One region of the Apibacter sp. B3935 genome, then DNA from elsewhere that is predicted to be linked to it. Evidence: riboswitches for the same ligand, from Rfam matches in the RefSeq annotation. Region 1 holds a riboswitch; the other holds the start of a gene.
The links. A riboswitch is a leader RNA that binds a small molecule or an ion and turns the genes downstream of it on or off. The one in region 1 is predicted to bind S-adenosylmethionine.
Positions count from the first base shown of each region.

Region 1 (4,440 bases):
TTTTGATTGTTGGAGAAGGACCGGAGACAGAAACCATTGAGCATTTAACTAAAGTGTATCATTTGGAGGATAAAATAAAAACGTTAGGTAAAATGGTAGATGTATCTTCAATTTTAAGTATTGCAGATCTATTTTTATTACCTTCTGAACAAGAAAGTTTCGGATTGGCAGCTTTAGAAGCTATGGCCTGTGGTATACCTGTTATTTCAAGTAATGCCGGGGGAATTACAGAAGTTAATAAAGACGGTTTTTCAGGATTTGTATCACCTGTTGGTGACGTTCCTTCCATGGCAAAGAATGCCATTAGGCTGCTGAAAGATGAAAAAATGCTTTCACTTTTCAAAAAACAAGCGAAAGACCAAGCTTTACTTTTTGATAATTCTAAGATAATTCCTATATATAAAGAATTGTATGACCGAGCATTGTGCAATCATAACTAAATAGTTAAATTTACATACTTATCAACCCAATCAGCTGAAAAAAATAACATTTATATTCGGGTCTTTAATCCATGAAGAATTCGCTAATTTATGTAAACAGATGAAACCTATAAAATAATTACCTGAAAGGCTGCTGTATTGTTCTTCGATGGACTCAAAATCATCAAAACCGGAAAATTGGTCGTGATATCTCACATAAACTTTATAAATTTTAGTATCTACTAATTGTAATTGTTTATTTAGATGAATATATTTTTTGTTTTCATATCTGTAATCATATGTTAAAGCTGAAATATCAGAAAGTACGGCAGATCCGGTGGGTTTATCTCCGGCACCTTTACCAATCATCAGTTGCTTTTCAGAAAAAGCACTTTCTAAAACCACTCCATTATATTCATAATTTACATGAGCTAATGTATTTTCTTTTTCTATAAAAGTAGGAGCACAAAAACCCGTAATTTCATTATTATTTTTATTGCATCTTGCTATTAACTTGATTGTTAAATTTCTTTGACGAGCAAATTCCAAGTCGAAATCACTAATTCTTGATATTCCAAAATTAAATATAGATTCCGGCTTAGTAATAAGTCCAAAAGCATGAAAAAGAATAATACACAATTTATATTTAGGATCAATTCCCTCAACATCTAAGGTAGGATCTGATTCTGCGAATCCTTTGTCTTGAGCTTCTTTTAAAACCACAGGATAAGAAAGTTTTTCATGGATCATTTTGGTTAAAATGAAATTGGTAGAACCATTAAAAATTCCCGAAACCGATGTTAACAAATCATTGTCATAATATTCTTCTAAATTTCTGATAATGGGAATACTGGCACAAACAGAGGCTTCATAGAGTAGGGGAACTTGGTATTCTTTTTCCAACTTTAGAAGTTCAGGTAAATGTTCGGCAATCATCTTTTTATTTGCCGAAACTACAGCTTTTCCGTTTTTCATGGCCTCTGAAACAATATCAAAAGCAGCATCAGCGTCATCTATTAATTCGACAATAACTTCAATTTCAGGGTCCGATAATAACTCGTATTTATCGGTAGTAAAATACTTTTTATCGATTGATCTCGGTTTATCGGGATGTTTAATACATATTTTTTTAATATTTGCATCTACACTTTCGGCTTCTTCTAACACTTTATACAATCCCGTTCCCACACATCCAAACCCAAAAATTCCTAATTTAAGTTTATTTCTTATCATTTAATTATTCAATTTATAAAATTAACCGTTAATCTAAAGCTTGTTTGATATCATTAATCAGGTCATCTACATTTTCAATTCCTACCGATAAACGAATTAAAGAATCTTGAATTCCTGTTTCTTTACGAACTTCAAGAGGGGTTGATTTATGGGTCATGGTGGCAGGATGGCTACCCAAACTCCTAACATCGCCTAAATTTTCAGCTAAAAGAAAAATTTTGGTACGTGTTAAAAAATCTTTTGCCGTTTCTAAAGTATCGTCTTTTAAACTAAAAGATACCATTCCGCCAAACCCTTTTTGTTGTTTGGCCGCAATATGATGATTGGGATGATTTTTTAATCCGGGATAATATACTTTATCTACTTTGAAATGTGTAGTTAAAAATTCAGCAATTTTTTGAGCATTTTGTGAATGTTTTTCCATACGCAGAGATAGAGTTTGAATTCCGCGTAAGGTTAACCAACTATCAAAAGGCGAGAGTACGCCCCCTGAGGTATTTTGTAAATATTTTAATTCTTCGGCTATTTTAGGATCTTTCACAACTATAAATCCGGATAAAACATCTCCATGTCCTGAAAGATATTTAGTTCCACTGTGTACAACAATATCTGCTCCTAAACGTATCGGTTGTTGTAAAGCAGGAGATAAAAAAGTATTATCTACAATTAATAGTGCTCCCACTTGCTTGGAAATTTTAGCGATTTCTTCAATGTCGGATATTTTTAAAGTAGGATTTGTAGGGGTTTCCAGCCAAATGAAGCGAGTTTTATTTGAAACTGCTTGTAAGACATTTTGAATATCAGTAGTATCAATAAATTTAGAGGTTACACCAAATTTATTATAAACTGTAGTAACTATTCGATAAGTACCTCCATAAACATCATTTACAGCAATAATTTCATCCCCTTGTTTTAATAACTTTAAAACACAATCCGTTGCAGCCAATCCCGATGAAAAAGCAAATCCGGCAATACCACCCTCTAATTCAGCAATGGCTTGTTCTACAACTTTACGTGTAGGATTAGCCGTTCTTGTATAAGCAAATCCTTTATTCACATCCGGTTCTTCCTGAACATAAGAAGAGGTTTGGTAAATAGGAGTAGAGATAGCTCCGGTAAGTACATCAGGAGTAGAAATATGTACTAATTTTGTTTCTAATTTCATGACTAGGTTGTTTTTTCTAATTAATAAATGCCTTAAAATTCATTAATCATCATAAAACAACTTATACAAGATTCCCATTTAATTTAAATTCTAAATTATGAATTAGCTTCTTTTTGTAGGTCGAAAGAAGCTCGTATTATTTGTATTTGTATGTAAGCTGTTTCGACTTATCTTTCCTTTACGGTTGGATGCAGCACCTACTCATATAAGAGGGTTGCTAAGGTATCATAGGGCCAATTCCCTCCACCTTTCTTGATAAGTAATTTTATTAATGATCGTTAAATATATTACAAAGATAAGTTTTATTTTTTAATTTCCAATAAAAAACGATTTTATTATAATATTTATAAAGGTATTGTATCTTTAATAATCATTATAATATAAGATATAAAGTATGCTAGATATAAATCAATTTACCTACAGAAGCATTTAAATAACCGTCGAAATTAATTCTAAGTTTAAAAAAATACATTTTTTTGCAATGGTAAATATTTTATACTAGGGCATGATTTATAGTAAGATCAATAATAATATTATACAATGTAAATGATATTTTAACAACCCATTCATTAGATACTGATTTTATTTATTGGTAAGCTTTTTTAATACATTTTCAATCATTTGCATTCGACTGTCTAATTTTTGTGACGCAGCATCTAATGTAAACCCTTCTTCCAATAATTCTTTTATTAGAATCATTTTTTTAATATTTTCATAATTGTATCTTCTGTTTTTTCCTTCCTGTTCTGTAAGACTTTTGATAATTCCTTTATCTTCCCAATACCTAATTTGTCGGGTAGGAATTCCGGTTATTTGAGAAACTTCGCCAATGCCCACAATTAATTGCTCTAAAAACTTAAAATCGAAAGATAAATGATTGGTTTCATTCATTTTGTAAATTATTTACATTATTTGAAGTAAATATACATAATAAAAGTTAAATTTGTAATTGTAAATAATTTGCATAAAATGTAAATATTTAACAATAAACTATAATTAAAATTTAAATATTATGCTCATAGACAAAAATGTTATTATAACCGGCGCTACAGAAGGAATAGGCTTGGGCATTGCTCGTGCTTTCGCTCAACAAAGAGCAAATCTTGTTCTAATTGCCAGAGATCCTCAAAAATTAAACAAAATCAAAGAAGAATTTTCGTCGTATCACGTAACTGTTTCTCTGATTTCTGCGGATTTAACGGAAATTGAAAAATTATTTTCAGTTGGTAAACTAATTTTAGAAAAAGTAAAGACAGTTGATGTGTTAATTAATAATGCAGGAATCGGTCGTTTTAATCCTTTTGAAGAAACATCTGAAGATTTATTAGATAAACACATTAATCTTAATATGAAAGCACCTTATATACTGACTCAAAATTTGTATCAATCTTTGAAAAAATCCAAAGGAAATATAATTAATATTTCATCTTATTTTTCACACAGAATGTTACCGGGAAGAGAATCTACTGCTTACTCCATGACTAAGGGCGGTATAGATTCATTTACTAAATCATTGGCTTTTGAGGCAGGAAAAGATGGAATTCGGGTTAATGCTATTGCTCCGGGAAGTATCGATACGCCGCTTCTACGATATAATTTAGAACAGCTAAGCGAAGAAGGGAA
Region 1 is NZ_WINL01000001.1:579,574-584,013, reverse strand. Features, by position in the region: gene bshA (N-acetyl-alpha-D-glucosaminyl L-malate synthase BshA) at 1-440, shown strand, start outside; gene GFV00_RS02470 (homoserine dehydrogenase) at 471-1,652, opposite strand; gene GFV00_RS02465 (PLP-dependent aspartate aminotransferase family protein) at 1,681-2,817, opposite strand; SAM riboswitch class I at 2,982-3,079, opposite strand; gene GFV00_RS02460 (MerR family transcriptional regulator) at 3,400-3,708, opposite strand; gene GFV00_RS02455 (SDR family NAD(P)-dependent oxidoreductase) at 3,830-4,440, shown strand, end outside.

Region 2 (4,440 bases), on a different contig from region 1:
AATATCAAAGTTCCAAAGGAAATAGTTAACTATGAGAAAGAATTAGAAAAAATCAGAGCTGAAAAGACTAAGGTAATTAAAAGCCAAAAGTATGAAGAAGCTGCAAAATTAAGAGATACCGAAAAAGAGATTGAAACTAAATTAGCGAATGCACAAAGAGAATGGGAGAAATCTTCAAGAGAACATCGGGAGATTGTTACCGAAGATAATGTTGCAGAGGTAGTTTCAATGATGAGCGGTGTACCTGTACAAAGAGTTGCAGAAGGAGAGCTTAAAAAACTTGCTCAAATGAAAGATCTGATGAAAGGAAAAATAATCGGTCAGGACGAAGCGGTCAACAAAGTAGTAAAAGCCATTCAGAGAAACCGTGCCGGATTAAAAGATCCTAACAGGCCTATAGGTACATTTATATTCTTAGGAGCAACCGGAGTTGGAAAAACTCAATTAGCAAAAGTTATTGCCAGAGAATTATTTGATTCAGATGATGCTCTCATTAGAATAGATATGAGTGAATATATGGAAAAATTTGCCGTATCTAGATTAGTTGGAGCTCCTCCGGGATATGTAGGATATGAAGAAGGAGGGCAATTGACAGAATCCGTAAGAAGAAAACCTTATGCTGTAATCCTCTTAGACGAAATTGAAAAAGCACATCCGGATGTATTTAATATCCTTTTGCAAATTTTAGATGACGGACATGTTACGGATAGTTTGGGAAGAAAAATAGATTTTAGAAATACAATAATCATTTTAACTTCCAATATCGGAACTCGTGAACTCAAAGAATTCGGTGACGGTGTTGGATTTGGAACTTCTGCCAAAAAATCATCTTCCGATATAAGAGCAAAATCTACTTTAGAAAACGCTTTAAAGAGAACTTTTGCGCCTGAATTCCTTAATAGGATCGATGATGTTATCATCTTTAATAATTTGGAAAAGGAAGATATATCTAAAATTATAGATTTAGAATTGAAAAATGTGTACGATAGGATTGCTAAAATTGGATATGAAGTAGAATTATCTCCGGAAGCTAAAGAATTCATCATTGAAAAAGGATGGGACAAAAATTTCGGTGCACGTCAGCTTAAACGAGCGATCCAGAAATATGTGGAAGATGTGATCGCTGAAGAAATTATTAATTCATCGATACATGACGGAGACCATCTCTATATTGGATTAAATAAAGAAAAAGACAGTACGGAAATTAAAATACGGGAGGTGGAAAAAGAATCCCCGACAAAAGATTAAAAAGATAATTAATGAAGAGCCTGTTTGATTGAATCAAGCAGGTTTTTTTTATTTTATAAATACCGGAGTAGTTAATAAATAGATACAATCCATAAAAAATCCGAGAGAATTAACAATGATATACAAAAAACATTTGCCCAGAATGGCCGTAACCCTTTTATTTTTTTTCTTTGGAGGCAGTTCCGCGACTTGGGCTTCACGAATTCCAACGATTAAATTATCGATGAATGTTTCCGATTCCAATTGGGGATTGGTTTTACTATTTTTATCCATCGGAACACTTATTACGTTACCTTTTGCGGGTAATTTAATAAAAAAGCTGGGAAGCAAAAAATCAACTCTTACATTTATCATTCTTTACTTTATATTTTTAATCGGGATTGGATTTTGCGGTGAATTATGGCAATTGAAACTCAATTTAATAGCCTACGGGGCCATAGGTAATTTAACCAATATAGCTATAAATACACAAGCTGTTAATGTGTCAAAATCCTATAAAGGCCAAATAATAGGCTCCATGCACGGTACTTGGAGCATTGGAGGTTTTTTTGCTTCTTGGTTAGGAGCAGTAATGATTGCTAAAAATATTCCACCCTCAGAGCATTTTATTTTATATTCTTCCATAGGAATTCTGGTTTCCCTTTGGTTATTCAGATACTTGTTGCCGGATGAAGCCAAAGAAGAACCAATGGAATTACCGAAAAAATCAAAATTTATCAGAGTTGATAAAAATCTTATTGTATTGGGATTTCTTGCTTTTTTTGCTATGGTTTCTGAAGGAACGATGACCGATTGGTCCAATGAATATATGAGGAATATAGTGAAAGCCGATAAAAAATATATCGGATATGGATTGACTGCCTATATGGCAGCCATGGCTTGCGGACGATTCATTTCTGATTTTGTAGTTCGAAAATTCGGTTCAAAAGTTACGTTGATCATCAGCGGATCTTTAATTTTTATAGGTATGATCTGTGCTGTTCTATTTCCAACATTACTAACTACACTTCTTTCGTTCGTTATTGTTGGACTGGGAATATCTGCAGTCGTACCCTTAGTATATACCTTAGCGGGAAATTCAAAAACAGCTTCGCCCGAACAAGCGCTTACAGTTATTACCAGCATTGGTTTTATCGGTTTTTTTCTAGGCCCTCCTTGCATTGGTTTTTTAGCTGAAAAATTTTCATTACAAATATCTTTTACTTTCATTTCCTTGTTTGGAATAGGAATAATTTTCTTGGTAAGATTTTTTAAGATAAAGTAAATTTATTTCTTTATCTTAGAGGTAAAATAATATAATATAAAATTATTTTATTATGAAAATTATGGTATATTTACATCACTTATCAAGAAAGGTGGAGGGACTGGCCCTGTGAAACCTTGGCAACCGGCCTGCTTAGGCTTGGTGCTAATTCCAGCCCTGAGGGGAAAGATGAGTGATTCGCGAGTTGTGAGTGTGTTGAGTTGTGAATAATTTCTTTTTTCCTTTCCGGTTTTTCTTGATACAGTTTTAATAAATATAATTTACTAACTGTAAGAAAGATAATGAAAAAAGTTTCTTTGTTAATGGTAAGTTTAATTTTAGAATTTACCAATTATGTGGATGCTCAAGAAAAACGGGCCGTAGATTCCCTTGATCTTGAAGAGATTGTTGTAGTCGGTGGCAGAAGTTCAGAACGAACCAAAGTAAATTCTCCCGTTGCCATAGACGTAATAGATGTCAGGAAAATAGAAAAGGCATCTCCTCAGTTAACCGTTAACGACTTATTAAATTATTTAGTACCTTCATTCAATTCAGTTCGCCAATCTTCTTCCGATGGAACGGAACATATTGATCCGGCTACCTTGAGAGGTATGGGTCCCGATCAGGTTCTGGTATTAGTGAATGGAAAAAGACGGCATACTACCTCATTAGTCAACTATCAAAATACGGTAGGTAACGGATCTGTGGGTACAGATTTAAGTGCCATACCCGTTTCAGCAATAGAAAAAATAGAGGTTTTGAGAGATGGTGCTGCAGCTCAATACGGTTCGGATGCCATTGCCGGTGTAATTAATATTATTTTAAAAAAGAATGAGGGCGGCTCGGCATCCATCACCTATGGATTAACCAATAGAAATGACGGGGAAACTTACAATTTTAGCGGAAATTACGGTGCTAAATTAGGAGATAAAGGAGGAAGTATCAATCTTTCTTTTGTAGTCAGCCAAAGAAATAAAACCAATCGTTCATATGATAATAATCTGGACAAGTTTGGTGATAATTTTGCCTATGATTTTGCACCGGATCCCGATCAGGCCAGAATAAACGATGAAAAAATTATGGCAGAAATGGGTTTAACCCAAAAAGACTTCCGTTTCAGGGCAGGAGATGCTCAAATTAAAAATCAACAGTTTTTTATAAATTCCATTTATCCATTATCCGAAAAGTATGAGTTCTATTCATTCGGCGGAGCAAGTTTAAGACAAGGAGAAGGAGCTGAATTCCGAAGACTTCCCAGTGAAAAAACTAATGTAGTTAAAGAACTTTATCCGATAGGATTTCAACCTTTATTAAAATCCACTATTTATGATATTTCTAACTCTACGGGAATAAGATATATGCATAATAATTGGATGGTAGATATAAGTAATACCTTTGGAGAAAACCTCTTTAATTATAAGGCTACGCATACAAACAATGCTTCGTTGGGTATACATTCTCCAACGGAATTTAAAGCCGGGGGACATGAGTTTATGCAAAATACTATCAATCTGGATATTTCTAAAAAAATAAATACACTTCTTTCTATTGCCTTCGGAGGAGAATTTAAATACGAACAGTATAGAATAAAGGCCGGAGAAGAAGGCTCATGGATGCGTTACGATAAATTTGGTAATCCGGCAACAGCATCTACTCTTCCCACCGATATACTGGGAGAGGGGGGAGCACAAGGTTTTATAGGATTTTCTTCTGAAAATGCGTTAAAGGAGGACAGAAATAATGCCTCCGGTTATGCGGATGTAGCATTTAAAAAAGGAAAATTTTCCGGTGATTTGGCAGGAAGATATGAGCATTATTCCGATTTTGGTAATTCTTGGATAGGAAAGTTGGCGGTGCGTTATGAATATGTAAACGGATTTGCTGTAAGGGGAGCTTTCAGTAATGGATTCAGAGCCCCTTCTCTGCAACAGCAATATTTCAATAATTCT
Region 2 is NZ_WINL01000005.1:49,665-54,104, forward strand. Features, by position in the region: gene GFV00_RS09260 (ATP-dependent Clp protease ATP-binding subunit) at 1-1,248, shown strand, start outside; gene GFV00_RS09265 (MFS transporter) at 1,364-2,512, shown strand; SAM riboswitch class I at 2,589-2,687, shown strand; gene GFV00_RS09270 (TonB-dependent siderophore receptor) at 2,794-4,440, shown strand, end outside.
Region 2: linked by a shared signal. The riboswitch ahead of GFV00_RS09270 (TonB-dependent siderophore receptor) and the one ahead of GFV00_RS02465 (PLP-dependent aspartate aminotransferase family protein) in region 1 are both predicted to bind S-adenosylmethionine.